DNA from 3 places in the Paenibacillus sp. LX16 genome. Region 2 is predicted to be linked to each of the others. Evidence: riboswitches for the same ligand, from Rfam matches in the RefSeq annotation. Region 2 holds a riboswitch; each other region holds the start of a gene.
What was found. Region 2 has a riboswitch for cobalamin ahead of cobJ (precorrin-3B C(17)-methyltransferase). Riboswitches for the same ligand answer to the same signal wherever they lie in the genome.
Positions count from the first base shown of each region.

Region 1: it holds a riboswitch for cobalamin, as region 2 does, so the genes downstream of both, T3H97_RS25465 (ABC transporter substrate-binding protein) here and cobJ (precorrin-3B C(17)-methyltransferase) in region 2, are expected to answer to the same signal.
Region 3: it holds a riboswitch for cobalamin, as region 2 does, so the genes downstream of both, T3H97_RS07035 (ABC transporter substrate-binding protein) here and cobJ (precorrin-3B C(17)-methyltransferase) in region 2, are expected to answer to the same signal.

Region 1 covers NZ_CP141152.1:5,673,654-5,684,395, reverse strand. The annotation lists gene T3H97_RS25480 (hypothetical protein) at 1-6, shown strand, start outside; gene T3H97_RS25475 (hypothetical protein) at 516-1,199, opposite strand; gene T3H97_RS25470 (hypothetical protein) at 1,745-2,059, opposite strand; cobalamin riboswitch at 2,423-2,626, shown strand; gene T3H97_RS25465 (ABC transporter substrate-binding protein) at 2,844-4,424, shown strand; gene nikB (nickel ABC transporter permease) at 4,440-5,369, shown strand; gene T3H97_RS25455 (ABC transporter permease) at 5,384-6,199, shown strand; gene T3H97_RS25450 (ABC transporter ATP-binding protein) at 6,199-7,116, shown strand; gene T3H97_RS25445 (ABC transporter ATP-binding protein) at 7,113-7,889, shown strand; gene nikA (nickel ABC transporter substrate-binding protein) at 8,033-9,658, shown strand; gene nikB (nickel ABC transporter permease subunit NikB) at 9,705-10,649, shown strand; gene nikC (nickel ABC transporter permease subunit NikC) at 10,649-10,742, shown strand, end outside.
Region 2 covers NZ_CP141152.1:5,427,458-5,438,199, forward strand. The annotation lists gene cbiE (precorrin-6y C5,15-methyltransferase (decarboxylating) subunit CbiE) at 1-1,187, opposite strand, end outside; gene T3H97_RS24330 (cobalt-precorrin-5B (C(1))-methyltransferase) at 1,180-2,325, opposite strand; gene T3H97_RS24335 (precorrin-8X methylmutase) at 2,400-3,044, opposite strand; gene cobK (precorrin-6A reductase) at 3,441-4,205, opposite strand; gene T3H97_RS24345 (sirohydrochlorin chelatase) at 4,202-5,248, opposite strand; gene cobJ (precorrin-3B C(17)-methyltransferase) at 5,341-7,140, opposite strand; cobalamin riboswitch at 7,451-7,636, opposite strand; gene T3H97_RS24355 (LOG family protein) at 7,694-8,248, opposite strand; gene T3H97_RS24360 (uroporphyrinogen-III synthase) at 8,454-9,305, opposite strand; gene T3H97_RS24365 (GerAB/ArcD/ProY family transporter) at 9,407-10,561, opposite strand; gene T3H97_RS24370 (hypothetical protein) at 10,606-10,742, opposite strand, start outside.
Region 3 covers NZ_CP141152.1:1,535,154-1,545,895, reverse strand. The annotation lists gene T3H97_RS07065 (cobyric acid synthase) at 1-255, opposite strand, end outside; gene cobS (adenosylcobinamide-GDP ribazoletransferase) at 294-1,163, opposite strand; gene cobU (bifunctional adenosylcobinamide kinase/adenosylcobinamide-phosphate guanylyltransferase) at 1,160-1,726, opposite strand; gene cobT (nicotinate-nucleotide--dimethylbenzimidazole phosphoribosyltransferase) at 1,723-2,793, opposite strand; gene T3H97_RS07045 (ABC transporter ATP-binding protein) at 2,837-3,670, opposite strand; gene T3H97_RS07040 (FecCD family ABC transporter permease) at 3,667-4,713, opposite strand; gene T3H97_RS07035 (ABC transporter substrate-binding protein) at 4,710-5,717, opposite strand; cobalamin riboswitch at 5,926-6,119, opposite strand; gene T3H97_RS07030 (histidine phosphatase family protein) at 6,242-7,000, opposite strand; gene cbiB (adenosylcobinamide-phosphate synthase CbiB) at 7,039-8,010, opposite strand; gene cobD (threonine-phosphate decarboxylase CobD) at 8,000-9,103, opposite strand; gene T3H97_RS07015 (lipoate--protein ligase) at 9,268-10,269, shown strand; gene T3H97_RS07010 (Cof-type HAD-IIB family hydrolase) at 10,432-10,742, shown strand, end outside.

The sequences.
Region 1 (10,742 bases), 250 kb from region 2:
CGATAGAAAATATTCTTTGGGAACGTGTTGGTTTTTTATCCTAGCCAAAATCACGGAAGATTATTCGAACCGTATGCGTTAGCAGATAGATAAAGTGAATGCCTCCCTATGCTGATACAGTAAGATTCCATACGAAATTAAATTCCAAAACCCAGAGTTTTGTGAGTGCATATGTCCGGTCTTCCAATCCTCAAATCTCGCTGTCTTGTTAATTTCATCACCCTCCGTGCTTGTCAATAAAAAGCCCGTAGTACCAAGTATCTAATTGTCCGTCACGACAAATTACAATCCTGTTTCATCATTCTTTTACTTGCCCGCTCTATTCGACATTCTTTCGTGTAACCCTGTCTAGGTATGATATAAAGTCCTTTGAACGCAATAGATCGTTCGGACGCCACAGCTCCAGTACAAAGTAACTGAGTAGACTCGCGAGAGTCCCGCTATCTTTCCGCTATAAAAAAGAAGCCGTGTTGGTTGCAACGGCCTCTCTTTTTATTTCAATTTATTTGATATGATTAGTGCTTTTCTACTCTGAAAGCAATTCCCACAGGCTTGTCTACTCTCACATAACCTATGAAAGGATCACCTATGAATGGAGCTGGCCAATACATTCCTAATCTATGTTTTTCATATCGTGGAAAAGCACTAATGACCCATCTTTCTCCTTTAGGAACATTGATTGAATATTCATCATCTAGGCCAATATCAGCTTCTATACCAAAACCCAATGTGCCTTCTATAGCTTTAACACCACCTGTTATTGCTCCTTCCGCTTTCACTTTAATATTAGTTTTCACTGCAATTTTTGCAGCAGCAGGCCCAGTATATGTACTTACACGAATTGCATTGTTTGTATCAACCCAATAACCTAGATTTTCATGGGTTTTAACAATAGGAGTCACCCCAATGGATTGGGTGCTGATTCTATCATTATTACCTTTTTCTTGATTTAAATTGTCGTAATTGACATAATAGTAATAAACATCCTCGTTAACACTACTAGGATCGATATATTTGTAGACTTGTCCTTCCTTGGCCTTTATTTCATCTGTCGGTTCCCATTTTCCGGCTTCTGATTGTATCGTCGAAGACAATGGATTCGGCGCATCATTTGCAGAAGCAATGGCTCCATATGGTAATAATATTGCTGTCAATGCTGCAATTATTGCTGTTTTAGTCATGACTTTGAATGGTTTCATGGTATTAAAATTCTCCTCTTCGAAAAATATTATTGGGGGCTAAGAAATGAGTAAATTTGAAAAAAATCTGTTTAAGTATTTGTCTTACGGTTTTTTGGTAGGAATATATTATTCCTTTATTCAAGGACCAACGACGACAACTTCTTCGCTTAACGGCTCATTGCAACTTTACACAGTGTCCGCATCTACTTTTATTTTCAGAACATTATCAACCTCATTTCTACTAAGTCTCCTCTCTGGAGTCGTGTATACAATTGTTTTTTTATCCATAAGAAGGAATAAGTAAATATTACCTGTAAATTTTATGTTTGTAAATAATTTTATTTAATGGATAAAATTTAAAATAAGATAGAAGAGAGCCGTATTGATCGCAACGGTCCTTTTATTAACTGACGGTTTAATAGCAAGTGCCTCCCCGTTTGGTTGTTCGTACAAAACTCTTTAGCTTCCGCAACTTTTCGAGCGTTAAAGCAAGCCGTCGCTTCGTCCTGGTTTACAGTACGACGCTGTGAACGACCTGCAAGATCTCTCGCTTCGCTCACTTACTAGCTAAAAAATAACTTGACTGCTAGGCACCTAAACGGCACGCTAACATGGCTTGTCAGGAAATGGTCAGTTAACAAATTAAGCCCCCGGCTAATCACCGGAGGCTTTTCAAACTCATTCTCTAAATCACTAAGGAATTTTTTACGGGTAAATTCTCTAATAGTTAAATTTGTCTCAAAGGCTGTCTGAGAAGAATCAACAATATAGTTCTTTTGTTTGGTAGCTGCTCCCAATGCTGTTATCCTTATAATAGAAATTCCACAAGGTTTGCTCACTAATTTTCCGATCAACTCTTTGGATTTGTCGCTTTTCAAATTTTTTTCTTCCTCAATTTTTTGGAGAAGGAATAACCAACTGCTTTTTCAGGCCTTTGGAATAATGTATCTTTTTTAATAGCTTGTACAAATTGATCTGCAATCTCGCTGCTAAATTTTCGTTTATGCTTCTCTTTTAGATTCATTAAGTAGTCTGGTACAGTTTTCGGGACATTATGAGGGAGACGGAATGACCGTCATTTCGTGCACGCAATGAATAGCCATAGTCTTAATTTTCCTTATCGTTCAAATTTAAACTATTGTGCAGCATTTATTGACAAGCCTGTCACAACAAAATAAGATCGTAATGGAAAGAAATAAAGGAAGAAAACAGGTGTGAGCCGGACGACTCTATGTACGGGGTTTTGTTGAGACCATGTGGATAGTTGTTGAGCGTGTTCACTTAAAAGGGAAGTTCGGTTGATTCCGACACGGGCCCGCCACTGTATACAGGCATCAGCAGGATACTGCTGGAGCTTTCAGAACAGCCACTGGAACTGTGAAGAACCGGGAAGGCCTGAAAGATACGCCTGAAGTCAGGAGACCTGCCTGTTTTGACATCACTGTCAGACCCACGGGATGCTGGGGAGGTGGTTAGGCGTGCTGCATACGGAATGTCTGAAACCGAGCTGATCCCTTCTATATTATTAGAGTTGGCTTCGAGGTGAGTTCTGACATTTTATAATGAAGGCATTTCTGACTGCTAATTAAGTGGTCTGGAATGCTTTTTTCGCGTTTTGCGTTAAGTTTATATGATTTTACAAGATAGAGGAGGGCTCATGAAATGATAAGCAATCGTAGTAGGCGTTCATGGTTCGTATGTACAGGGGTGATGTTGCTGCTGGCAGTTATGGCTCTTTCGGGATGTGCCAGCAATAAGACGTCGGATAGCTCCGGCAAGGGGGAGAACGCGTCAGCACAACAAACAGCGACAGATAAAAAGCTGGTAATGGCGTATACATGGAAACCGTCAGGTGTTGACCCGCACGGAGATAATAGCTGGGATGTGATGCGATCTGGTGCAGGTGAGACACTGATACGTTTGAATGAAAAGCTGGAGCCTGTGGCTTGGCTGGCAAAGGAGTGGAAGCAGGACAGTCCTACAGTTTGGACGTTTAGCTTGCAGGATAAAGTCACTTTTCATAATGGAAAAAGTATGGATGCAGCAAGTGTAAAAGCGTCTTTGCTACGTTCTATCGAGAAAAGCCATCTGGCGAAGGATTTACTGAATGTGAAGTCCATTGATGTAAGCGGCCCGCTGGCCTTGAAAATCACGACAAACCAGCCGAATGCAGCGTTGGTGTCCAATCTAGCTGATCCATCGACGATTGTACTGGATGTGGCATCGATGAAAGATGAGCACAGTTACCCAGCGATGACAGGCGCCTTTAAAATCAAAGCATTCAACAAAGACCAATCGTTGGTCGTAGAGCGTTATGACGGATATTGGGGCGAGAAGGCACGATTGGCTGAAGCGACGATGAAGTTCATTACGGACGGGAATTCGCGCCTGATGGCGCTGCAATCCGGCGAGGTGGACGTAGCGACGGATATTCCGGTTGATAACGCAGAGGTACTAAAAAAGAACGACAAGCTACAAGTGCTGTCGGCTCCCTCCTTGCGCACCCATATGATCGTGTACAATATGGAATCGCCAGTATTCAAGGATGCGGCGAACCGTAAGGTGGTGGACAGCCTGATTCCACGCACATCGATTGTGAGTGCCGTCATGAGGGGCTTCGGTACGGAAGCAAGCAGTCCGTTCCCGAGCATTCTTCCCTTCGGTAAAGTTGAGCGTAAAGCGCTGGACGGAACGGCGGATCAGCTGTTAACGAAGGATGGCTGGCAGAAGGACTCCCAAGGGACATGGACTAAGCAAGGCAAGCCGTTCGAGGTTACGCTGCTGACTTTTCCTCAGCGTCCGGAGCTCTCTGTTATGGCTGAGGTCATCCAAAGCCAATTGCTGAAAGAGGGAATCCAGGTCAAGATTCGCAAGGTGGAAAATATCGACGAGGTGTTGACCAAAAACGATTGGGATTTTGCTATGTACAGTATGCTTACTGCTCATACAGGAGAGCCACAATATTTTATGGACATGTTTTATTCTTCGAAAAGCGAAGCCAATGTAAGCCGTTATAGTTCCAAACCGTTGGAGAGTATTCTTAACAGCTTGAAGCTGGCGAAGGATACAGCGCAGCGTAATGCTGTGACACTACAAGCGCTGGATATCATCAATACGGATTTGCCACAGTCGTTCATTGTGCATCCTGATAATGTGTTTGGCGTGAAAAAAGGGGTGGAGGGTTTTACACCCCATCCGATCGAGTATTACTACATTACAGCGCAATCCGATATTGCGGAATAACGAGCTGCGTATCCTATGATTCGTTTTATACTGGAACGTGTGGCGCAGCTGCTCATCATTGTATTCGTTGTATCCACGCTGACTTTTGTACTGATGCGGCTGGCTCCTGGTGACCCTGCTACCATTTTGCTCACCGCGCATAATGTTCCTGCCTCTAAGGAAGCGTTAACGACGCTACGACAGGAACTGGGCTTGAACGAGCCGCTTCATATTCAATATGTGAACTGGCTGCGGGATGTGTTCACAGGGCATTGGGGCACCTCGTATGTATCCAAGGAATCCGTGCTAGCCGAACTGTGGAACAGACTGCCTGCTACTGTGGAGCTAGCTGCTGCGGGCTTTGCCGTCATGACGGTGCTTACGCTGGGGCTGGGGCTGGCTGCCTCGCTAAAAATCAGCGGTCCACTGGATCGTCTGGGCAGGCTGTTCGCTCTGCTGGGATCGTCGATCCCCTCTTTTTGGCTTGGTTTTCTGTTGATCTATCTATTCTCCGTTTGCTTGGGCTGGCTCCCATCCATGGGAAGGGAGGACTGGACACATCTAGTGCTCCCAGCGCTGACTCTTGGCGCAGGTTTGGGAGCTGTGCAAGCACGCGTACTGCGCGCTCAAATGCTGGAGCTGGGTGACCGGAATTTTGTGAAAGCAGCGAAGGCTCGAGGCTTTTCACGTATGCATATCCTGTTTTTTGAGATATTTAGGCATGCGGTTCTGCCTATAATTACACTGCTAGGTACCAATCTATCATTTATGCTGGCAGGTAATGTCATTGTAGAGACCATTTTTTCATGGCCGGGGTTGGGCAAGTATTTTATAGATGCGATTACACAGCGAGATTATCCGGTGATTCAGGGGTATGTTATTTTCGCCGTATTTTTAATTGTAGGAGTTCAGTGTTTGGTGGATGTGGTCCAGACGGCGATAGATCCGAGGCTACGTTTGCGTTAAGGAGGAAGCTGAAAATGAAAAAGATACGGCTTCCCTTTAAAGGAAGCTTGCTGGCAGGAGGCTTACTGTTTGGCCTGATCGTGCTGCTTGGGTTATTAGCTCCATGGGTCGCTCCTCATGATCCTCTTCAAGTGGATCTTTTGAACCGCCTGGCACCACCTAGTCGGAAATACCCTTTCGGTACGGATCATCTGGGTCGGGATGTGCTGTCACGGCTCATTTACGGGATTCGGACGAGCGTGCTAATCGCATGTGCAATTACTGTAGCTACGCTGTGCTTCAGTCTGCCTATAGGCTTGTTCATTGGTTATGTGCGCGGACGCGTAGACCAGCTGGTCATGCGGGGAATCGACGGCGTACTGGCTTTTCCTGATATTATTTTAACGGTGGCGATTGTGGGCATTTTGGGCCCAGGTTTTGTTAACATGACCCTTGCGATTGTTGCGGTACGGTGGGCGGGCTATGTCCGGTATATCCGTAGTCTGGTTCAAAAAGCCTGTCAGGAGGACTACGTTCGGTATGCCCGTTTATCCGGCAATTCACACGTACGTATACTGAGCCGTTATGTATTGCCACAAGCGTTGCCGCAGTTGTTGGTTTATGCGGTATGGGATATCGGACGCGTGGTGCTGATGATCGCTGGGCTGTCCTTTCTTGGACTGGGTGTACAGCCGCCCAAGCCAGAGTGGGGCGTGATGCTGCATGATGCAACCTCATATTTTCAGGTGGCTCCGCATGTCATGATTTTTCCGGGCTTGGCGATTATGCTGTTTGTACTTGCCTGCCAGCTTTTGGGCGACCGCTTTTCGGAAAAGGGGGCGGCCAAATAGTGGAGGATCAAACAGCCCTTGGGGGCAAGGATACGATAGAACAAGTGGTAGGGCGAAAACCGTTGTTACACGTGGAACATTTGGAAATCTGCCGCACAGGCGTAGGAGCAAGCGAAAGTGGGAGCAAACCACTGCTGCGTGATGTGAGCTTTTCCATATATTCAGGGGAGATTGTGGCCCTGACCGGACCGAGCGGATGCGGCAAGAGCCTGACCGCACACGCAATCGCAGGCATGCTGGAGCCAGGTATCGATGTTACGCAAGGACGTATCTACTATAACGGGGAAGACATTCTCCCGTTCCAGGAACGGCGCTGGCAAAGACTGCGCCGAGAGGATATTGCGCTGCTCATTCAACAATCGCTGAGCGGGTTGAACCCGATCCGGACTGTCCGCGCCCAGCTGATGGATACGCTTAGACTGCACGGGCGGCGTCGGATGCCGCATGACCAAATGGAACCGGAGCACGCTGATGCTGTCCCATCCCACACTGCACCGCAGCAAGTCCACCCGCTGGGCGTGCTGCCACGGATGCGGCAGATGCTGAGCCGTGCCACGGAGATAGCCAGAGGAGGCGCTACTCCAGTGCGGGAGGCCTATTTGCGTTCTCTGCTCCGCAAGGTTGGATTTGCAGATCCTGAGCATATTTTGTCGTCATATCCTTTTGAACTAAGCGGAGGCATGTGTCAAAGGGTGCTGCTGGCTGCAATGTTAAGCTCCGGTCCGAGCCTCTTTATTGCCGACGAGCCAACTACGGCGTTGGATGTTATCAACCGCGACAAGGTCTTGGCATTGCTGCAACAGCTGAGAGAAGACTTTGATCTCACTATATTGTTGATTTCACATGATCGCCAGGGTATGAGTCGCATAGCAGATCGAGTATTGGAGATGAACCCGGAAGGAAGGATGTACCAGTGATGCTGGAATTGAAGAATGTGACTAAAGCATACCCTGTCCGCAAACGGAGAAAAGGCTGGTTCAGCACGCAAGATAGCGAGCAGGCCGTGAAGAAGGTGAATCTGGAGCTACGACAGGGCGAATGTCTTGGACTGGTTGGAGAAAGTGGAAGTGGCAAAAGCACGCTGGCACAATGTATTCTAGGGCTGGAGTCGTTGACCTCAGGGGAGATTTGGCTGGATCATCAGCCTATACATTTCGAAAAGATGAAGGACGTTCAGCTGTACAAGCGAATCCAGTTGGTTGCACAGGATTCGTCCTCTTCATTGCATCCTCGTATGACCATTCGAGATATTTTAATGGAGCCGATCCACAACTATTTTCCTGAGCAAAAAGCGCAGGCGCTGGATATTTGTCTGTCCCTATTGGAATCAGTAGGATTGGAGGCTGACAGTCTGGAAAAATACCCAGCACAGCTGAGTGGCGGGCAAAAACAGCGGGTATGTATTGCCCGAGCGTTGGCGGTGGAGCCGGATATTATCTTGTTCGATGAATCGATCGCCAATCTGGATACGACAACGCAGTTTTCCGTGCTGGGCATGCTTAAGAGAATGCAGCCGAAACATCAGTTGTCCTACCTATTTATCACTCATGATCTCCAATCTACTCGTTCATTTTGTGATCGGGTTGCCGTCATGGTTCAGGGGGAGATCGTGGAAATATTTAAGGAATGGGATGAAGATTTGTTACAGCATGAGTACACGCGTACTCTGTTTCAAACGTTGGAGAATTAAGCCATAAATTTGGGATTTTGCAAAATTTAAAATAAATAAGAGGATTGCTTGTCGAATGTTGTTGACAAAATAGAACGTGGTACCTATTCTAAATATGATTATGATAATCATTATCACATATATAGAAAAGGGGAAATACATTGATGTCCGTTCGACACCGCAAGACTGCCACCCTTATGTTGGTGGCGCTCCTCTTATTATCCGTTGTTTTGGGTTGCGCGAAGCAGGAGAACACGCCTGCATCCACCTCAACTGACGGAGCTGCCAATGAAAAGTCGATCACACTATCGTGGCCGCGTGACATTGGTACGATGAATCCTCACGTATACAATCCTTCCCAACTTTTTGCACAATCCATGATTTATGAGCCGTTAGTCAGCTACAAGCAAGGAGGTAAGCTGGAGCCTGCTTTGGCTGAATCCTGGACTATTTCCAAGGACGGCAAAATATATACGTTTAAGCTGCGCAAAGGTGTGAAATTTTCGGATGGAACGCTATTTAATGCGGCCATTGTCAAAAAGAACTTTGACGCTATTATGAAAAATGAGAAAACGCACAGCTGGCTTGGTATAGTAGGCGTTCTCGACAAAACTGAAGCTGTAGATGACAGCACCTTCCGAATGACGCTCAAAGAGCCATACTACCCAGTGCTTCAGGATTTGTCTGTCGTTCGCCCGTTCCGTTTTCTGGGTGAAGCTGGGTTCCCGGATGATGGAGATACGTCTAAAGGAATCAAGAAACCTGTAGGTACAGGACCTTGGATGCTGGATGAATACAAGCAAGATGAATATGCAACCTTTAAGCGTAATCCGAACTATTGGGGTACTGCACCGAAGGTGGATAAAATTACGGTAAAAATCATTCCCGATGGCGAAACCCGTGTAATGGCCTTTGAAAAAGGCGACTTGGATCTGATTTATGGAGAGGGTGTCATTAGTCTGGATGCTTTCAAACAGCTTCGCGACACGAATCAGTATGTTACCACGCTGTCCGAGCCTGTCGGTACAAGAAGCCTGTTACTCAACTCATCCAATCCCAAGCTGGCAGACCTTCGGGTACGTCTGGCACTCCAGCATGGCTTTAACAAGCAGGCAATGGTGGAAGGTGTGACCTCGGGGCTGGAGGAAAAAGCGGATACGGTTTTATCTAAAAACTATCCGTATACGAATGTAAACTTACAGCCTGTTGGCTATGATGTGGAAAAATCCAAAGCGTTGCTGGATGAGGCTGGCTGGAAGCTGCCCGCAGGCGGTACAGTACGGGAAAAAGACGGACAACAGCTGGATTTTGAGCTGATTTTTGATAAAACCGATCCGATCCAAAAGGCGATGGCTGAAACCATTCAGGCCGAATGGGGAGAACTGGGTGTCAAAGTGAACCTGACCGGACTGGAGCTGACAGTTCAAATTAAGCGCCTTAGATCCAACCAGTTTGATCTGTACTTCTGGTACAACTATGGTGCGCCTTATGATCCGCATTCCTTTATTAATGTCATTGCCAAGAAGACCTTCGGGGTTTCAGAGGTGCTGAGCGCTATCCCAATGAAGAAGGAACTAGATCAGCAGGTACACGAAGCACTTTCATCGACAGATGAAACCAAGCGTCAAGAGCTGTATGCTTCGATTCTGAAGACGCTTCAGGAGCAATCTGCCATTGTGCCTATTTCGTATATTAAGAAAACGGCAGTGTACCAGAAAAAGATTACAAACTTTGTATTCCCGGCTAATCGGGATGAAAATCCGTTTGAGGGAATTGAAATCGGAAAGTAGTTGAAGCCGATAGGTAACGTTAGCTTACAGGATAGGAGGACAACTCATGATCAGCTATATCGGGAAGCGAATGGTAGCGGTCATTCCTATTGTTCTCTTTGCCACCCTCGTTACCTTTGCACTGATTCATATTTCACCAGTTGATCCGGCCGAGGCCTATTTGACGGCTGCTCATATTTATCCTACTCCAGAGATTCTGGAGCAGAAAAGACATGAGTTCGGGCTGGATCAGCCTTTGCTGACGCAGTATGTGCATACACTTCAAAGAATCAGTCAATTGGACTTTGGTACTTCGTATTTGACGAACAAGCCAGTGTGGGATGAGGTCAAGGTTCGGCTGCCCGCCACTTTTGAATTGGCTGTGAGCAGTATGGTGCTATCTATTGTGGTGAGTATTCCGCTGGGCGTGCTGGCGGCGATGCGTAAAAATGGCTGGATCGACATGCTTAGTCGAGGAATTTCATATTTTGGCGCGTCGATACCCCAGTTCTGGCTGGGATATTTGTTAATCTTCTTTTTCTCTGTCCGATTGGATTGGCTCCCTGTAGAGGGGCGAGGAACGTGGCAACATCTGGTGTTGCCCACGTTGACCCTGTCGCTGGTTCTGATTGCTTTATATACGCGCCTGCTGCGTTCCAGTGTGTTAGAGCAGCTTCAGGAAACGTATGTGCAGTATGCCAGAACTAGAGGAATTCGTGAGCGGGTGATCATGCTCAAGCATGTACTGAAAATTGCCATCGCTCCACTGATTACAAGTATGGGTATGAATCTGGGCAAGCTTCTGACTGGAACAATTATTGTGGAGCAGGTGTTTTCATGGCCCGGGTTTGGCCGTTATTTTGTGGAAGCGATTTTTAACCGGGATATTCCCGTCATACAATGCTATGTGTTTTTGGCGGCATGCCTGTTCATCGTATGCAATTTGCTCGTTGATCTGGTGCATTTGTATATGGACCCCCGAATTTCATCGAAGGGACGAGCAGAGCAGTGATGATAAGGTTGCGTACAATGTTCAAAGGTCAAAAGGTAATCGTGGTCTGCTCTGTCGTACTGGCTGCTCTTTTTATCATTATGGCGCTAGCTC
Region 2 (10,742 bases):
CCGTCAAAACGAGTCATATTCAAGATCGGCTTGCTGCGCGCTGTTTGCAATAACGTCACTGAGGTATCGAGTCCTGCTGCTTGCATCGCCTTCATACCGTCATGCAGCGTCTCAATCGTTGCAGCATTCACTACAATTCGTCCATCCTTACGCAGACGGGAAGCGCACAGACGAATCAGCTCGGACAATTCTCCCCCGCTCCCCCCGATAAACACCGCATCCGGGTCTGGCAGATCTTCCAGTCCGGCAGGCGCTTTGGCATGAATAACCGGGAAATCGGTACGGAATTTGATTTTGTTCGCTTCCACATTAGCCAGATCGCCTTCGTTCTTCTCAATGGCAAATACTTGCCCATACCTGGCCAGCCGCGCACATTCCACCGCTACAGAGCCGGAACCTGCACCGATATCCCATACGATGCTTCGCTCTGTCAGACGCAGCTCGGACAAGCTGAATACGCGTACTTCGCGCTTCGTGATCAGCCCTTTTTCCGGCTTGCGCTGGTGAAATTCCGCATCCTCGAAGCCAAATCCCCGACGAATTGCAGGCACGTCTTCACCCTTACGGCGGCGCAAAATGACTACATTCAGTGGCTGGAACGTTCTCTGCGCCATCTCATCCAGCGTATAATGCTGATACGCTTCATCCGGTCCGCCCAAATGCTCGCCGACAAAGGCATCATATTCCGTCATGCCATAATGCAGCAGATAGGTAGCGACTGCAGCGGGATGATTCCGGTCGTCCGTCAGCAGCGCGACCTTGTTCTGTCCATCGATCCGCTGCGCCAATCCGGTCATCGGACGGCCGTGTACGCTTTCCAGCACCGCATCCTGCCAGCTTTCACCAAGACGCGCAAACGCCAGCTGAACTGAGCTGAGATGCGGCAAAATATCCAAGTGTTCAGCCCCCAGCTTGCTGGACAAATAGCCTGCAATTCCAAAAAAAAGCGGATCGCCTGACGCAAGCACGACAATATCCTTGTCCTCACGCAACCGTCCCAATTCTTCCACCACGGCGGATAAGCCGCTCTTTAATGTTCGTTTTTCCCCTGCGAATACCTTGAAAAAGGCTAGCTGGCGTTCTCCACCAACCAGCAGGTCGGCACGCTCAATGTGTTCCAGCGTCTCCTGCGACAGACCTGCCGCTCCATTTTCACCGATACCAATGACACGAATCAATCTACTCACTGACTCTCGCCCTCCCCAGCACGTTTCCTTTCAGCGTTACCAGTACCATTTCCACGACAATTCCACCACCTGCATGCTCCAGACAATGCTGACATCCATAGGTACACAGCTTTTCAAAAAAGCTCAGCGCATTCGCTTCGGTCATCATATCCGCCACCTGCGTAGCTGTATTCGCCTCTGCCACTGCCGCTGCAAGCGACTCGTCCACACCTGCTTCACGCGCAACCTGGGCCAAAAATCCAAAATCAACCGGAGCGCTCTTGGAGTGAACCATCATGACGCCTTGAGCAACCTTCGACAGCTTGCCGGGCATACCGACGAGAATAATTTTTTTCATTCCCAATCGTTTGCCATGCTTGACTGCAAAGCCGACAAAGTCGCCCATTTGAATAAAGGCTTCTTCCGTCAGCTGATCGTACATTTGCATGGCATATTTTTCACTGCTGCCGCCTGTGGTCAGGACTATTTCCTGGCAGTTCATCGCTTGCGCAACCGATATGGCCTGCACGACACTGGCTTTATAAGCTGACGTGGAAAACGGAACGACCACACCACGCGTGCCTAGTATGGAAATACCACCAAGAATGCCAAGTCGTCCGTTCAACGTTTTCTTGGCGATTTCTTCGCCGTCCGGTACGCTGATGACGACACGGACACCTTTGGCCGATCCATGCTCCTCGAGCACGCCAGAGACGGCCTCCGTAATCATCCGGCGCGGCACTGGATTGATCGCTGCTTCCCCGACAGGCACAGGCAGACCGGGCTTCGTTACACGTCCCACGCCGATGCCGCCGTCCAGCTCAATACCCGGCTCCTCGCGCCAGCTAACAGAGGCGATAATTTTCGCCTGATGCGTGGCATCTGGGTCATCGCCACCGTCCTTGATCGTCGTGCAGGAAGCTTCGTCCGCGTCCAACACAGGCTCGATCAACTCAAACGCATGATCGAATCCCGCGGGCAGCGATATCACTGCTTCCTTCGGTGGAATGCCCGTGATGAGCAGTTGTACCGCTCCTTTGGCCACTGCAGCCGCACAAGCTCCAGTCGTAAAGCCTGACCGCATTGGCTTGTCCGGCGCGGGAGCTTCACCGCTTTTCATCCGTTTGGGCCTGTTGGCGGACGCCGCTTCCTTTTCCATGCCAATTCCTCCTTAACCTCTTCTGCTGATCATGTTCCAATTCATTTCATGATACAGCAAACGAACAACCGCATCTAGCGGACAGCCATTAAGGAGATCGCATTCAATGCTGCTACGACAATTGTACTGCCGCCCTTGCGTCCAATATTCGTAATGAACGGAATATCCAGCTTGCGCAGCTCATCCTTAGATTCTGCTGCCGATACGAAACCGACGGGCATGCCAATCACCAGTCCGGGCTTAGCCGCTCCTTCTTTTACTAGACGGATCAACTCCAGCAACGCTGTAGGCGCATTACCAATGGCATAAATGCCACCTTCGCCCGCCTGAATCGCTTTGCGCATCGAAATAATGGCGCGTGTCGTATTCAGCCTTTTCGCTTCTTCCATGACATCAGGGTCAGATATGTACACATGCACATCCCCGCCAAATTGACGGATACGATCCTTGCTCAGCCCCGCTTGAATCATCTGCACATCCGCCACTACCTGCTGTCCTGCGCGAATAGCTGCAACCCCGGCTTCAATCGCTTTTGGATGAAACACCATGCTGCGGCCCAGCTCAAAATCAGCAGATGCATGAATGACACGCTGTACAACGGGATATTGCTCTGCTGTAAAAGGATGCTCTCCCAATTCTTCAGTGATCATCTCGAAGCTTTTGCCCTCAATTTCCTGCGGCTGTACCGTTAGCGGTTTAAATTCTGTTTTAAAATCCATCGTATCGACCACTCCCTTATGGAAATTCAGAAAATTAAATTAACTTAGAATGTTAAAGTTACCTATTGTTCCACTACGCAGTCGGATGGTGCTTCCCATCGCCACCGCCCCCGGATTTCTTGAATAAAACCTATGAGCAGCGTAGAAATCCGGGGACAAAAGCGACCGCTCCGCTTGCACAGCACCATTCCGGCTACTCCGTTTTTATGTTCATTTTTCAAGTCGTCTTAAGGAAAATGACATTCATGTTAAGGAGTTATAAACACCTCTAAACAAAAACTGATTTTAAGATGACTATATTTTAAATACACGCCAGAGATCGCTCTGGATTTATTGGATTGACTGGGATTGACCAGCTTCATAGAGTCATAGATTTATAACTTAGAGCATGGACTCCTATTCGGCAGTACGCAGTGCGTTGATTACTCCGTCGTAATGATCAAATACAGTTCCAAATTCTACTTCCGGTCTGGAAATCAGAAGTACGTGAATCCCCAGCTCCAATGCAGATTGAACCTTTTCATCCACTGCTCCCGTGCGTCCGCTTTCCTTGGTGACCATCACGGTCGTGCCATAGTGCTTGTACAATGCTTCGTTCATCTCGCGGGAAAAGGGTCCCTGCATGGCAATAATATTCTTTTGCTCCATGCCCAGTTCGCCGCATTTCTCCATATTGTCCAAGCGCGGCAGCATGCGTGCAACCAGACGAATCTCCGGGTCTCCGAGTAAATGCTTGGTGAACGTGCCGAGCGTCTTACTGCCTGTCGTAAGCATTACAGAGCCTTTGAGTTGCTTCGCTTCTAATGCGGCTTCTTCATAGGAAGATACGATGTGGAGCAATGGATGATTGTCATACACCAGTCCCGCCCGCTCGTAGCGAATATAAGGAACTCCGGACTCGCGAGCGGCTGTCATCGCATTCGCATGTGCTTCTTCCGCAAAAGGATGACTGGCATCAACAACCGCCTGTATTCCCTGCTCCCGAATCATTGTAGTCATTTCATCGGCTGTCATTCGGCCTGTACGTACGTCCAGCCCCGCTTCGGACAAGCTGGCCGCCGCGCTTTCGGTTACGACCGAGGTCAATACGTTGAAGCCATTGTCACGGATTTGCAGCGCCAATTCCCGAGCATCGCTCGTTCCGCATAGCATGAATATCATGAGCCCTTCACCTGCCCGCTTCTGTTCACCACAGATGGCGTATGTGAATGCTCGTGATGGTGATCATGGTCATCATGGCTGTGAGCATGGACATGCTCATGAGTGTGATCGTGGCTGTGTGTATAGTGATCATGATGATCGTGCTCATGTGCATGATGATGCTCATGATGGTGGTCATGGTCATGGTCGTGGTGATGATGGTGGTGCTCCTGCGCCTCCAGACGGAACTGGCAATTATCACAATTGGCCGTAACCTTGCCGAACAAGCCTTCCTTAGCTCGCTCCAGTACCAGTTCAATCAGTTGAGGATGGAAACCAAAATATCCGCCCATTTCCACTTGTAATGTAGGGTGAGCCTCGGCAAATTCCTGGGTCATTTCTCCGATGCGCTTAATCAGCACACCCGTGAACAGAAAATAGGGAAGCACGATAATCTTTTTGGCCCCCAATCGTACACAACGCTCCAACCCATCGGGAAAAGAAGGCTGCGTCACACCGATAAAGCTGCTCTCTACCCACGTATAAGAAAGCTGTTCCCACAGCATACGGGTGATTTTGAAAAAGTCACTGTTCGCATCTGGATCGCTACTTCCGCGTCCTAACACAAGTACCGCCGTTTCTTCGTCGGATACCTCGGCAAATGCCTCTACAGCTCTATTCATTCCCGCTGGAACTGCAACCGGACGGGCCTCTTTCAAGCGGCTTTGCAGAATGCTAACGATTTTCTCGTGAACACCAATCGGACGTCCGTATACAAATTCCACCTGCGGATATTTCGCCTTTGCCCGGTCAATAGCCATCGGAATATCAATTTTGGCATGTACCGCTGCGAACAAGATAATCGGAATGAGAACGACACGCGTCGCACCTTTCTCCACACATGTTTGCATCCCATCAGCAATGCTGGGACGTGCCAACTCCAAGAAACAGGTTTCCACGCACATATCCGGTACCCGGTCTGCCACTGCCTGTGCAAATTCCAGCAGTTCCTGGTTCCCCTCCGGGTCCCGACTTCCATGTCCAACCAACAATATTGCATCCACTGCTGTTTTTTCCTCCTCTTTAATAGGGATAGCGCCTGCATGACGCCCTATTATATATATGCTTGTATCCAGTTCATCAGGCCTTCAGTACATTAATCACCACAAACCGCATTCACTTCTACCGTTGCTGGTGAATCCTCATGCCGGAAACCCGCAACGACGCCTACACGTTTAAAAAATTTATGAAAACGCTCATTCGGATGCCCTTTTTCCTTATATTCAGCGATGACGTTCTCCACAATGTCAGTAATTTGATCACCCGGAATCCCTTCCGCTACGGGCTGAGCGGCATGAGCATTGCGACCGAATTTTTTACCACCAAGGAAGAGGTCGTATCCTCCCTTGCGATAGACGATTCCGATATCCTCCAGCACCGCTCCATAGCAGGCCATACCGCATCCGTTCAAAGCAATGCTCGTTTCCTTGGGTGCTTGTAATCCGCCAAGTACCACCTGTAGATGCTCAGCCACAGGCACAGCGTCATCCTTCTCCATATTGCAGAAGTCGCACGCCTTCACCTTAAACACATCGCCAATCGGCATGACAATGAATCGTTCATCCCGCAGCCGTCCGACCAGTTCCTCGGGGTCTGCACACGGCACGCGCAGCACGATCTGATGATCTGGCGTGTATTCCAGCTCGCCGTCATCACCCGCTACCTCGGCGAGCAGCGCCATCTGGCGAGCGGTGAACTTCTTGTTTCCCACACCCGGGGAAACACCCACCTCAAATAGCGCAGGCTTGCCAAAGCCGCCTGTCGCCATCCCGGACGCGGTCCCCGCTCCGGCCACCGCTGACGTTCCGGCGGTGCTCTCGGTAGCAGGCGCTTGCCCGCTCCAGCGAGCGTTGGCTGCGCTAGGCAGCTTGCCGCCAACAGCTAGGCGGCTTAGTGCCTCTGCCGCCAGCGATGCCGGGGTTGCTGCGCCGGTTTGCACAGCGGTCGTTGCCTGCACGGCAGCCATCGCTTGCGGGCGTGCCTGCGTCGCAACCGCAGCGCCGCTCGCGGAGGGTCCAGCGGGCGTAGTCGGGGCTGCGCCTGCCTGCGGTGTATCCTCTTGTGCGCCCAGCGACCACGGCTCCGCTTCCGTGCGGAGACGCTGATGTGGCTTGAGCGCCTGCTCGGTCGCATCCAGCGTGTATTTGCGCTGATATCCGCGCGGAGTCACGATCAAGCCGTCATACACCGTTGTCGAGGAATTGCCGATGATTACAGTCGTCAGCATCCCGATGTCATGATTCAGCATATCTTCCAGCGTCGTTACAATAACTTGCTGACGTTCACGATAAGCACTTTTCACCAACCCAACTGGAGTTTGCGGATCGCGGTAACGCAGCAAAATGGACTGCGTCTCCACAATCTGGCGGGTACGCCGACCACTGCGCGGGTTGTATAATGCAATCACAAAATCGGCCGAAGCCGCTGCTTCTACACGCTTCACAATCGTTTCCCAGGGGGTCAGATGATCACTCAGACTGATCGTGCAAGCATCATGCATAACTGGCGCCCCCAACAGTGAAGCACAGGACTGAATAGCCGAGATCCCTGGCACGACTTCTACCTCAACCCCGTCCTCGCGTCGCCAGCCTTTTTGCATCAGCACTTCGTACACCAGCCCTGCCATACCATAGACTCCTGCATCTCCACTGGAAATGACAGCTACCTTCTTGCCCATCTCTGCTTGGCGAACCGCCTCCTGCGCACGGCTCACTTCCTCTGTCATCCCTGTGCGTACAATCTCCTGTCCGTTCAACAACGGACGGATCAAATCAACGTAGGTATTGTAGCCGATAATGACCTCACTTTCGGCCAGCGCATCCAGCGCCCGTTTTGTGATATGTTCCATATCTCCTGGTCCAAATCCAATCACCAGCAATTTTCCTAATGGGCTCATCGTGCTCCTCCTATTCACCCTTTTCAGGGTAGCTATCCTATCTATTTCAATGATTTATGGACATCCTGTAACTCAAAAAACCCCATCCTACCCGGATGGGGTTTCTATGTACGTATCTCTCATCAGACGAACAAACAGCGTAAGAAGACACTATTTGTCTTCCTCCAGCCTGCCGTTGTTTTCCACCTGTCTGTTTACGCTTCAAACGCTGCTGCACGTTCATATCCACGCAAACCTCTAACCAACATGGAAAAAGCAACGTGTGCCTGATTTCCTGATTTCGTACACCCATCCTCTCCGCGAAGGTTAACGGTGCATACAGATCAAGGTAGGTCTCCTGGCTTGGCATCAACAGATTCTTTCGTCTTCCCCGTTTTTCACGAGTGACCATTTAAAAAAATCCTCTTCCTTACAGTGGCGGGACCGCTCGGGATTTGCACCCGATTCCCTGTTACCCTTTGCTCAACCGCAAAGGCACCTTGTCTGTCCGCTATTTGATTATGGGTCTTATCATAACCTTGCCTCAATCAGTTGTGCAAGCACGAAAAACGCTTTATTTCAAGTTCTCTGCTTTATTTTTTAACATATGTAGCAATTCGTCCGGGTCCGCAGAGATACTTAATAACGCTGGATGCTCAGCCCCGGTAAACCCTTCTTGCACGCTATGACGCACCATTTCTACTAACGGGTCAAAATATCCATTCACATTCAGCAGCCCAATCGGCTTGCGATGAATGCCAATTTGCGCCCAGCACAATACCTCGAACAGCTCTTCAAAGGTTCCCAAGCCACCCGGAAGGGCAATAAACGCATCGGCCATCTCGCTCATTGCCGCTTTACGCTCATGCATGCTTGCTACCTCAATAAATTCGGTAACCCCCCGATGAATGATCTCTGCATCAAATAACAGGGTAGGCATAATGCCAGTGACCTGACCGTCACCCGCCAGCATTCCATCCGCCACCTCTCCCATCAGCCCCCTACTGGAGCCACCGTAGATCAGACGGATATGATGGCGAGCCATGGCTTCTCCCAGCTTGCCTGCCGCTTCAACATATACCGATGAATGTCCAGGTCTGGACCCGGCAAATACACAAATAGAATTCATTAACGTCTCAGCTCCTGTCCTAAGTATCATGCATCGAAACTTATTCATTATATTAGCTAAATATTTTCGCTATAACAAAAATCTTTGTCGATGCATATCCAATAAAAAAAGATAAAGACCTCGCAGGCCCTTATCTTTATTTTACGCTTTATCCAAAAATATAAGTTCATTTTTAGCATACTATATTTATAATTTCTATCTCATTTCAATGACCATTCACGATCTTCAGACCACAGCCATGCACCGAATCGTTATGCTCAAAATATTTGCCCAGCTCCACCATCATCGCGCCCATGCGCTCTTCGGTTGGAAACACGACTCGATCAATCCCTTCTTCCACAATGGACTGTGCAGTCACCTTCCCTACTGATACAGCAATCACATCCTCACGGAAAGCTTCCAGTAAATCCTCGATTCGATTTTGCTCTCTCGCATATTGGGCTAAAAATCGAATTTGCGGACCACTCGTGAACGTAACAGCATCAACATTACGATGGATAACATCCTCCAGTAACGCCTGCAATTTTGCTTCCTCGGGTGGGATATGCTTATAAGGAAGTACCTGGCGGGTCACTGCCCCCTGCTCGTCTAGCCACTTTACCAACCGTGGGGCTGGATCGCCATGCAGTTGCAACAATACTTCTTTTCCCTTCAGATCGTATGGGGCGAAAGCTCCTGTCAATCCGATCAAACTTCCGTCCTCGTCTCGTACTGCTGGCGTAAAGCCACGCTTTTTGAGTCCATTGACCGTCTTGTAGCCCCGCGCTGCAATGTTGGAAGATTGCAGCAGCTCCATAATCTGCTCAGCCACGCCCATATCCTCTGCCATATCGAACAGGGCATCCAGCCCCATACCTGTCGTGAAGATGTACCAGTCCGGAGGGTGCTTCACCCACGATACAACAGCGTTGCGCAGCTCGATATCATCCAGAAAAACGGTACCCTGGGCCGGGCGCTGTACTGGCTCACCCCCCATCTTCACAACTAGCAGCGCCATTTCTTCTGCTTTACGGGGACCCGCAAGAGCGACTCTCTTGCCTGCCATGCGTTGTGCCATTCTGTTGCCTCCCTTGTAGATGTCGTATTTCTTTCTACCAAGTATACAATCAGAGGGGTAAAAGACAAATAAGAATTACTTTTCCGATGAATACAGTAAACTTATAAGTGGCCGTGTCCTGTTCTGCCTCCCTGCTGGCTTTCTTTCTGACTACTACTATCCCGCTCTCCGTTAGATGCCTTATCATCGTCGCCTCTCCCTTTAGATTTGGGTCGGAGCAACATCCACAGCACGAAGGGCATCAATACAAAAAAAATGACCATCACCGCAGTCCATTCTCGACTGAAATCATAAATTTGCACGATGTTGGAGAACAGCATAAACGAACAGACATAACCTAACAAACCTACGGGCCAAACCATCAGACTTCCCCAGGCTTGGGCAAACATACGCTTTACTGCCAAACTGGTAACATACAGATCAACTCCAATCTTCGTAAGAAAGGTCGGTACGGTCAGTGCCGCCACGAACAAGTCGAACCGATCCAGAAAGTCCGTTAGCTGCAATTGACGCACCAGTTCATACGATGGATAAAACAGCCGTGACAAGATAGGAACACCAATAACCAACTCGGACAGCAGCACCAGGATAATCAGAAAAGCGGTTCCGAGCAAATGCCCAAACCACGCACTACGCCCATTATAGCTCTTCCCAGAAATTACAAAGGGGACTATCATGATATCAGCCATATATCCCAGCATGCGCCAGCTGCCCTTAATCACTCCATCTACTTCCGGATGTAAATAAGGTCTCAGTACCGAGAAGTCCATATTACGCCCGAAAAAAAGCGGCATGGTCAGCAATGTCAGAATCAACAACGGTACAAAAATCTCCGCCATATTGACGATGGTTCTTATTCCACCTTTAGCCATAAATACCAGAGTTAACAGCACAATAAGAGAAGTGACCACAATCGGAGTCAGCGGCAAAAGCACCACCTCCACCAGATCCGTAATAATTCTCAAATCTCGCGTAAAAATGATCAGGAATAAAATAAGGTAGATTGCAAGCAGCACACGTCCCAACACAGGATGAGAGCTCACCATCGCCTGCATCAATTCCTGATCAGGAAAACGTCGCTTGAGTCTCAACATCGCCCAGATCGGCAAGCATAGCACGATAGCAGCAATTATACAGGTCCAGTAGGCATGTTGATTCGCGTGATCCGCTGCCTGCGCGGGAGCATGTATAAGGGTAATACCGACCTCCATCAATACACCAAGCAGCACAATTTGTCTGGTTGTGAACTGTTTCATGCAGGTACATCCTCCTTTTTGCCCGCAGGCATCCATTACACGATTTACAACGTAGGGGGGATCCACATGTCAATAAAACGGGTCAGCCATGTAGCCACATAAACGGTGCTCTTCGTTGATGTTCCGTAAATCCAGATACCAATGCTAATAACATACAATACTCGAGAGACCCAACGATTGA
Region 3 (10,742 bases), 2.0 Mb from region 2:
ATTCATATCAGTTGTGGCCTCAATACCGCAGGCCTCAGCCTGCACCCCCTGAGCTCGTCCAATTTCCTTGCCGTCCTCGGTAACATAAGAGTTTAATGCCATATTTTGCGACTTAAACGGTGCGGGACGATATCCGTCCTGCGTAAAAATACGGCAAAGCGCAGTCGTCACCACGCTTTTGCCCACATCCGACGCTGTTCCTTGAAGCATCAATACGGCTGCCGGGTTTGTGTAGGACGGTTCGAAAGTTGACAATTGCCTCTTCCCCTTTAACGAATTCATTTCAAATCTGGTCACAACCCGTACAAAATGACAATAAACAACAATAAAACAGTCTCCAGCAATTCGTTTAAAGTTCCGTATATATCTCCCGTAAGTCCACCCAAGCGGCGGTTAATACGGTTTGCCGTGAAGGTTCCAACACCGTAAGCCAAGACCGGAAGCAACACAAAACCTAGCGAGATTGGAAGGCTCTCAGAATACGAAAGGAACGGCTGTAAGTATGATCCTGCCAACAACAGATTCCCAGTCCCCCTTGTTGCTGTAGCCAAACCTGCCAGAAGATATTGTCCTACGGCAGCACTCAGGGTCACTAATACTGCCCAGAATACGGCCAACCCTAGGCGGCCACCACTCATATCAGCGAAACGCGCAGCCAGCCCATCATCATTACGGGCTTTAGGCCAGCGCTTCATTGCATGTACCATAAACCAGCGGCTCCAAACCATCGGAAGCAGCAGCAAGCCAGACACATTCCGTTCAACCAGCACCGTATACAGCAAAGAAGCCTTGAGCATGAGTAGCAACACACAAGCAATAACGCCCATTGCCCCTACACGGCTATCTTTCATAATCTCCAGCATCCGCTCACGAGATCGGTAGCTGAACAAGGCATCGGCCGCATCCATCCACCCGTCCAAATGCAATCCGCCCGTCAACCAAACCCAGACAACAAGCGTAAGAATCGCACACGGCAACGGCGGCAATATCATAGAAGTAAGCGCCGCAAAGCCCCAGACAATGATGCCAATAACCACTCCCACCAGCGGATAATAACTTGCACTGCGTTTAAGCAAATCCGGGGAAAAATCTATTTCCGCCTTCACCGGAAGACGCGTTAAAAATTGAAAAGCCGCAGCAACAGCCTGACGTTCGCGGCTCATAGCTTATATTCCAACTGTTTGAGTTCTACAGGAATGCCCGCCGTCACCAAAAATACTTCATCACAAAGACGGGCAATCCGCTGATTCATAACCCCACTCAAATCCCGATACAGCCGACCAAGCGGATATTCAGGCACAATACCGTCACCAACCTCGTTAGTCACGATGACGAGCTGCCCCGGATACTGCTCCACAGCTGCCGCCAGTTCATTAATGGCAGCTCTGGACGTAGCTTCGCCGTCCTCGCCTGCGGCCAGTAGCACGTTCGACAGCCACAGGGTCAGGCAGTCGACTAGCACCATAGGCGAGGATGATGGCTGCGACGCTTGATCGCCGCCAAGCCGTCGCAGCAGCTCAGGCAGCGCCTGCGCTTCCTCCAGCGTCTGCCAGTCGTACCCGGCAGACTCGCGCTGGACCCGATGAAGGGCGATGCGCTCCTTCATCTCCATGTCATAGGCTTGCGCCGTTGCAATGTAGCAGGCGCCAGGCGCGCGCGACATGCATAATCGCTCGGCAAAGTCGCTTTTCCCGCTGCGTGCCCCGCCGGTCACGAGCGCTTTCATCGCTGCGCGGCTCCCTGACCGTCCGATACGCCTGCATCGGCAAAGGTCGCCATTTCGCGCATAATGCGGCACGCCGCATCAATCAGGTGCAAGCTAAGCGCACCTCCTGTGCCCTCCCCGAGCCGCATGTCCAAATGAAGCATGGGCTCCAGCTTGAGCTGGCGGAGCACCGCCGCGTGCCCGCGCTCGTCCGAAGCGTGCGAAGCAAGCATGTACGCAGCGCTTGCAGGCGCAAGTGCACGCGCTGCGAGGGCAGCTGCGCCTGAAATAAAGCCGTCCAGCACAACTGGACAGCGATGTGCGGCTGCGCCGAGGATGACTCCTGCCAAGGCGGCAATCTCCAGACCGCCGACCTTAGTGAGCACGTCGAGCGCATCATTTGCATCGGGCTGGTTCACGTCCAATGCGCGGCAGACAACCGATATTTTACGGGTAAGCCCAGCCATATCTACACCCGTTCCCCGGCCTACGATAACTTCCGGCTCCAGTCCGGTGAGAGCACATACGACTGCAGCGCTGGCTGTCGTATTCCCGATGCCCAGCTCTCCGGTAACGAATAGCCGTGTGCCTCCTTTGACTGCTTCTGCTACGGCTTCTGCTCCGGCCAAAACCGCCTGTTCCGCTTCCGTACGCAACATCGCTGGCCCTTTAGCTATATTCGAAGTACCCATGCGTACCTTACGGTCCACCAGATTCGCGTGAGCGACATCCGCATTCACGCCAACATCTACCACCTTGACATCTGCGCCCGCATGACGTGCCAGCACATTAATTGCCGCGCCACCTGACAGCATGTTATACAGCATTTGCTGTGTAACCTCAGCCGGAAAGGCACTGACTCCCTCTTCACACACCCCGTGATCCGCAGCCATAACCATAACCGTTTTATGCTCAAATTCAGGCTTGTCCACTCCTGTAATTCCTGCTAGCTGAATGGCCACACTTTCCAACTTTCCAAGACTTCCCGGTGGCTTCGTTAATTGGTCCAAATGGGCTGAAGCTGCCGAGGCCGCCACCCCATTCGGCTGGGCAATGCTATCGATCAGCTGACGCAGCTTGTTGTTCATACCTTCCACTCCCTGCTCTTTTTAAGTGTGTTTCATCGTTTATTTAATCTGCTGTGTCCGAAGCACTTCTGCGCAGCAAGAGCTGCGGCACACCGCTATCGGGATGCGGAAGCATCACAGGCTCAACACCATATACACGGCGAATCCGATCCTCGGTTAATAACTTCGATGAAGCTCCCAATCCTTCAACCATTCCATCTTTGAGTACAAGCAAATCTTCGCAAAATTGGGCTGTCAAGTTAAGATCATGCAAGACCGCAATGATCGTCACACCCGTTTCTTGGCGCCAATCTGCCAGCAGTTCCATAAATTCAAGCTGATAGCGCAAGTCCAGATAGGTCGTAGGCTCGTCCAGCAGCAATATTCGTGGCTCCTGCACCATTACTTTTGCCAAAGCTACACGCTGTCGCTGTCCCCCACTCAAGCGGTCCAATGCTCTGTCCGCCAACGTGGTAAGACCCAATCGCTCCAGCACGCGATCCGTGATCGCCTCCACATCAACACCCTTTTCCCTGCCTAACCAGTCCTGATGAGGAAAACGTCCCATTTCTACGACTTCTCTGACGGTGTATCCCACTGGAGGAAGCCCTTCCTGTTGGAGTACGGCTATGAGTCGGGAAAGCTCTTTTCTGCTGTAGCTACCGACCTTTTTGCCATAGATATGAACGTTTCCCGATGTTGGCTGATCTACACCCGAAAGCAGATGCAGCAAGGTCGATTTTCCACTGCCGTTCGGACCAATAATCCCCCACCAAGTTCCTTCGTCGACGCTCCAGCTTATATTCTTTAACGCATGGAACTCTCCATAGGCACGTGTCAGACCCGCTACCTCTAATGCCCGATCACGCACTTTCTGTGATTCACTTTGTTCTGTCACAGCAGTTCCCCCCTGCGCAGCTTCTTGTTCCGATACAGGAGATATGCGAAGAACGGTGCCCCAACAAAGGCCGTCATCACGCCCAGAGGAATTTCCGTGGGGGCTAACAACGTGCGAGCCGCCGTATCTGCCCAAGCCATAAAAATGGCTCCACCGAGCGCAGATAATGGAACAATCATCCGGTAATCAGGACCTGTCACCAGACGAATGATATGCGGTACAACAAGTCCCACGAAGCCAATCACTCCACATACCGAGACAGCGGCAGCTGTCAGCAGCGTGGAAATGATCAGAACAGATAGCTTCGTCGCATCTACATGAACTCCCATGTGAGCCGCCTGACGTTCACCCAAAGCCAAAATATTCAGCACCCGTGCCCGGTTCCATAGAAATACCAGTCCTATGACCACATAAGGTAAAAGGATTCCTGTATATGACCAACCGCGCAGACTAAGACTTCCCATCGTCCAGTACAATATTTCATTGACCGTCTCCTTCGACATGGCTGTCAGAAAGGAAACAACCGCTCCCAGAAAGGATTGCATCACCACACCCGACAAAATGAGACTTTGTGTCGGAATTTTTCCACCTTCCCGTGCCAACGTCAGCACCATCCACAGCGTCAGCATTCCGGTCGTAAATGCCACTAGCGGCAGCGTCCATATGCCAACAAATGAAAATTGAAGGCCCCAATAGATCAGTACTGCCGCTCCTACCGAAGCCCCCGAGGATACCCCCAGTGTATACGGATCAGCCAAAGGATTACGCAGCACACCCTGAAATCCGGCTCCCGCCAGCGCCAGCGCTGCTCCTACCAACATTCCCAGTAACACTCGTGGCAATCTGACCTTCAAAATAATCTGCTCTGAGGATGTATTCCAATCCGGTGTAAACGTATCGCCTAACCACGGAAGGTGGTTAACCAGAATGCCCGTGATCTGGCTAACCGGAAGCTTGGCCGAGCCGATGCCAAGACAGAGCAGCAGCGTCAGCAACAGCAGGACAAGACCTGTCCCTCCAAAGCCGATCAGTTTACGGTTCATTTGAAAATTTCAGGATACACGCCCTTGGCCACTTCCTTGAGACCTTCCGTTACGCGTGGACCCGGACGACTGATCAAATTATCATCCACGGCAAACACCCGGTTGTGGCGAACAGCCGATATTTGATCCCATCCACTGCGAGCTTTAATGATTTCGCCGAGCGTTTGACCAGTTTTGTCGTCCTTGACACTTTTGCTGTACAAAATCACGTCAGGGTTCGCAGCAATAATATTTTCCTCACTAATTTGGTACCACCCCTTCTGCGTGGCACCTACATTTTCACCGCCCGCCAACGTAATCAGCTCGTCCATAAACTCGCCTTTACCAACTGTCCAGCCTGGTGAAAACTCGACGTATACCCGCAGCTTCTGCCCTTTACCGATATTTTTAACTCCTTCTTTCACTTCCGCTACATCTGCTCTCATCTTGTCAGTCACCGCTCTCGCTTCTTTCTGATGATCGGTGATTTCCCCATACAATTCGATGTTAGCTATGACATCTTCAACTGTCTTCGGTTCCGTTTTAAAAATCATAATTCCCATGTCGCGCAGCTTGGTCGTAGCCTGTTCACTAAGTGATATCCCTGCAAAAACGACTTCCGGGTTCGCAGCAATGATCGCCTCTTCGTTCGGTTTCATAATACCGCCCACTTTAGGCTTTTTCGTAGCTGCTTCCGGGTAATCAGAGTAGTCGGAGACGCCAACTATTTCCTTATCCAGCCCGATGGAGAACAGCGCCTCGGTTTCTGCCGGGGAGACGGAAACGATTTTATCCGGCGCTTTTTTGAATGTAAATTCCTGTCCTGTTGCATCCTTAACTGTGAGTGGGTAAACTGTTTTGCCCGGAGGCTCTTGTGCGGTTACGGTCTTTCCTGGCTGCTGTGAAGAAGTCTGGTTCTCTTTATTTTCAGCATTTTTCCCATTAGCTCCACATGCACTCAGCACAACTGCCAAAATCAGAACCAATAGACCTGTTGTCCAAACCTTTATTTTTTTTCCTGCCATGATTTGCACCCCTTCATAAAAAAATCGTTAAGAGCGTTACTTGAGCATCATCAGATATCTTCTAAATCCAGCCTTCTTTTCCTATCAAAAAAACCCCGCATCCTCATATCAGGACACAGGGGTCACGTTAGCGCAGATCGTGCGCAGGCGGCAGCTTCTTTCCGCACGGACAGTCACTGCGAACACGTCATCCTTTCCTCGAAGGATTATGGTGACAGGCAAACGGGCAGGTATCCTGACTTATGGTAAGATGCATGTCCTGAAATTCCTTCATATGCTTAGTAGCACATAAAGCAGGACTAACCGGCATGTTTCCATTTACAGTGGCGGGACCGCGCCGGACTTACACCGACTTCCCTTTTAACAGCGCAGGCAAGGGAAACCATAGTTTCATCACACTGCGCCGACCTCGTCTGCTGGATATTTGATGTAGTGGTAGTCAAGCCGTTCTTTTACTTGATGATTATAGGTTAAAATGAGGCGGCTTACAACCCAAACAGCCTCTTTATCCGCTGGTGTCTAACCTAATGAGGGAGCATTTCCGCTATGTAATTGTGCGGTCCTGCCAGCCTCAATTGAATCCTAAATGCTTCTCCCGGCTTCGGATTCAGACTCCAAAAATCATGGCCCGGTATCAGCATGCAAGCTAGCTGACGAATTACGCCACCATGCGTAACGACCAAAACAGAGGGCGGCGCAGCAGTCAAATCCATGGGTTGAACTTCCATAGCAACACGCCATTCATACAGAGAGTCAAGAAATTTCCGCAAGCGATTCACAAAATCTGTCCAAGACTCTCCTCCAGGAGGGGTTATCCGTTGCGGCTCATCAATCCAAGCGCAATACAACGACACATCCTTGAGCATGTCATACGTTTTTCCATCCCACTCGCCAAAATGAAGCTCTCGCAGACGTGGTTCCATCATAGGAGACATAATAGATAGGGAACCTCCAGACGTCAATTCTGATTCCGGCACAATGATCTGCAAGGTCTGGCGACATCGCATTAAATCGCTGCAATAGATTCGAGCAAAGGACTGCCCTTGCAATTTTTCTTGCAAAGGCTTTAATTCCTGTTCTGCTCCCGGTAGCAAACCTAAGTCGGAGTGTCCCAGATATCGACGTTCCTTATTCCATAAGGTTGTACCGTGACGAACTAACACGAGTTCCATGTCCCAATGCAGATCTTCTTTAGCATCATACGGCACCTTATCCTCCTGTGAGTTCGGACTTTGTGCGTATTCTACTGTCCTTTTTACTGCTATATCTTGTTTCAAGATCATGTCACTTCCTGCTCGATCATTATTCAGTGTGTCACTCCTCACCGCACCCATCCCAAGGCAAAACAACCTGCAGCTCCTAACAAACACAATCCTACAAACATACTGGACACGGCGAACATCAGCTGGATTGTATGCCGTATATCTTTCGACTCTAGCGGTCGTATCCAATCGCCCATGTATGCACGAAAGGAGCGCACGCCATGATACACATTATAGCCTCCAAGACGAATCCCCAGTGCACCAGCAACAGCCGATTCCGGGAAGCCACTGTTCGGGCTTGGGTGCAGACGAGCGTCTCGCTTGACTGTGCGCCAGCTTCTTGCAGCATCTCGCTTGTACATCCACGCCGCTACCACAAGCATTGCCGCTGTCAGGCGTGCCGGAATGTAGTTAGCTACATCATCCAGACGTGCTGAAGCCCAGCCTAAATGCAGATACTTTTCATTTTTATAGCCAACCATGGAATCGAGCGTATTCACGGCACGATAAGCCAGCGCCAAGGGTGCTCCCCCGATCAGGGCATAAAAAAGCGGGGAAATAATCGCGTCCACGATATTTTCAGCGACCGTTTCAACCGTACCGCGTACAATCTCAGGCTCATCAAGCTGTTGCGTATCCCGCCCGACAATCATGCCCAGCTCCCGTCGTGCTGCAGCCAGGTCATCCGCCTGCAACGCTCGGTATACTGCCATTCCTGCATCCTTTAGTCCTTTAGAAGCAATCGTGGTCGCAATCAGCACCATTTCTGCGCCGACAGATAACCATGGATGAATCCAGGCAAGCAAGTGCAACAGCGCCCAGGCGAGCGCAAAGGAGCCTCCCGCCACAATAAGTGGAAGCAGTATACCCGCACGTTTCAGCCCCCAGTCACTTCGGACCTGGCGGCGAATCACTTTTTCCAATGCCGAAATGGCATGTCCCATACCGATGACTGGATGCGGCAACCACCTCGGGTCACCGATCAGCCTGTCCAAAAGATAGGCTGCCAGGATAATCAAGCTAACTGTCACGCCGCTGCTCCTCCTCCAGCACTTCACCCAATACAGACAGCAGCCTGTCGTTGGCTTCCGCGTCCTTGACCGCAATCCGAAAATGGCTCGTCGTCAGCCCCGGATACATAGCACAGCTACGTATAAGAATTCCGCGTTGTCCAAGCGCCTGCTGAATCGCCGATGCGCTCCACGTACCCGGCGCCCTTGCCAGCACGTAATTGGCTTCGCCGGGAACGACACCGCAGCCCCATTCCGCCAAGGCGGTCAACAGGCGGTTGCGCTCCGTAGCAATCAGCTCCTGTGTTTGGCGCTCATATGCTTGCCCACTTCTCAAACACGCCTCCCCAGCCAGCAACGCCAATCCATTCACACTCCAGGTCACCTGTTTGGCCGTCATTCGCCGGATATAGTCCGGATGAGCAATCGCATAGCCCAATCGTAAGCCAGGAATGGCATAAAATTTGGTCATTGACCGGATCAAAATCACATGAGGATAACGATCCAGTACAGGCAGCAGTGAGATTCGCCGTTCCAGCGGGATAAAATCAATGAATGCTTCATCCACCACCAGCACGGTACCCGTTGTGCCAGCCGCCTCTGCCAGCTCGCACAACTCCTGCTCACCATATTGCACACCGTTTGGATTATTCGGCTGCCCAAGGAACAAAACATCTACCTGCTCCATGAGCTGAAGGATGTCCTCCACGTCCGCCTTCCATTGAAGCGAGGCCTTTCCGTACACCCGGTTGACCTCAGCTCCAAATTTGCCAGCCAGCTCCGCATATTCTGAAAAACACGGCTCTACTGCACCCACACGCTTAGGAGCTAGTCCCAATAGTAGGAGCGCCATACTTTCAGCCGCTCCGTTTCCGATACTTAGCGACTCCGGTGGAACATGCAGTCGCCGTGCGAGCATATTTTTAAAATTCCGATGCCCAGGGTCTGGATAGCGAATCACAGTGTCAAATGAGTGTTGCAGCGCCTCAAGCACCTCTGGTGGTGGACCAAGCGGATTAATATTTGCACTAAAATCTACAAAATCCGCAGCAGCTCCGCCAAATGTCGCCGCAGCTGTTTCCCTGTCCCCGCCATGACCGTAAACCTCTATCATTGCCTCTCATCCTTTCCGGCCGTTCCCAATCATTTAGCTCCATTATGAGGCTGCTTTTTGCGTCCCGTCAATGCAAATGAGCTTTTGTGTACATGGCTCACTTGGGTTACAATAGATGGAGGCACACATAAAATTACACAGTTTGTATATACGGAGGAATGGACATGCTGTTCATCGACAACCAGGGCATACACGATCCAGCCATTAATCTTGCCATTGAGGAGTACGCGCTCAAGCATCTTCCGCTTGACGACAGCTATCTGCTGTTTTATATTAATCAGCCTTCTATTATTATAGGCAAGCACCAAAATACCATTGAAGAAATCAACGCCGAGTTTGTCAGAGATAACAATATTCAAGTGGTTCGTCGCCTGTCCGGCGGCGGTGCTGTATATCATGACCTCGGTAATTTAAATTTCAGCTTTATTACCAAGGATAACGGGGAGTCCTTTCATAATTTCCTCAAATTTACGCAACCCGTTATTGATGCTCTGCGCCAAATGGGAGTAGAAGCTGAAATGACAGGCCGCAACGATCTGCAGGTCGGAGAACGTAAAATTTCAGGAAACGCCCAATTTGCCACACGCGGACGGATGTTCAGCCACGGTACATTGATGTTTAACCTGAATCTGGACAATGTGGCTGCATCGTTGCATGCCAATCCCGAAAAATTCAAATCCAAAAGCACTAAATCCGTCCGCAGTCGCGTGGCTAACATCAGCGAACTGATGGACCGTGAGATGACCATAGAGCAATTTCGCGAGGAACTGCTGCGTTTCATATTCGGTGCAGAATTGGATCAGGTACCTCAATATAAGCTCACCGATACCGATTGGGCCAAAATCCATGAAATATCCAAAGAACGCTACCAATCGTGGGATTGGAACTACGGTCTATCCCCCGAGAGCAATATCAAGCACACACGTAAATTTCCGGTCGGCATTATTGATATCCGCATGGATCTTAAGGAAGGCTATATCCGTGATATTAAAATCTATGGGGATTTCTTCGGCGTGGGTGACGTTGCTGATATTGAAAATATCCTGCGTGGCAAGCGCTATGATGAAGGTGAGGTCCGTCAAGCCTTATCCTCTCTCGATTTGAAGCACTATTTTGGTAATATTGAGCTGGACGATTTTGTTGGACTTGTATTTTTGGAAGACTAACCGTTACTTTTTTCCATCGTTTCAAGCCAATACTTCAGTGGTTATAAGGGGACAGGCTCTTATAGGGGCCATCCCCTTTTCATTGCGATATTGTCATTTTGAATATTATAAGATACAATTTTAACATTGCCCCATGATAGAGATAAAGGAGAGAATACCGATATGTATAAATTAATTGCCATTGATATTGATGATACACTCATTAACGACCAGAAAGAAGTTACACCGGCGACACAACAGGCATTAGAAGCTGCTGTAGCTAAAGGTGTGGTGGTTACCCTCGCTACTGGACGAGCTTATGCCTCCGCACACAAAATTGCTCGCCAAACTGGTTTGAACGTGCCGATCATTACGTACCAAGGAGCTTTGGTTAAAAACCTGCTGGACGAAAACGTGCTGTATGAGCGTTATGTTCCACTCGTGGCTGCGCGTCGTCTGTATGAATTCTGCGTGGAACGCAATCTGCATCTGCA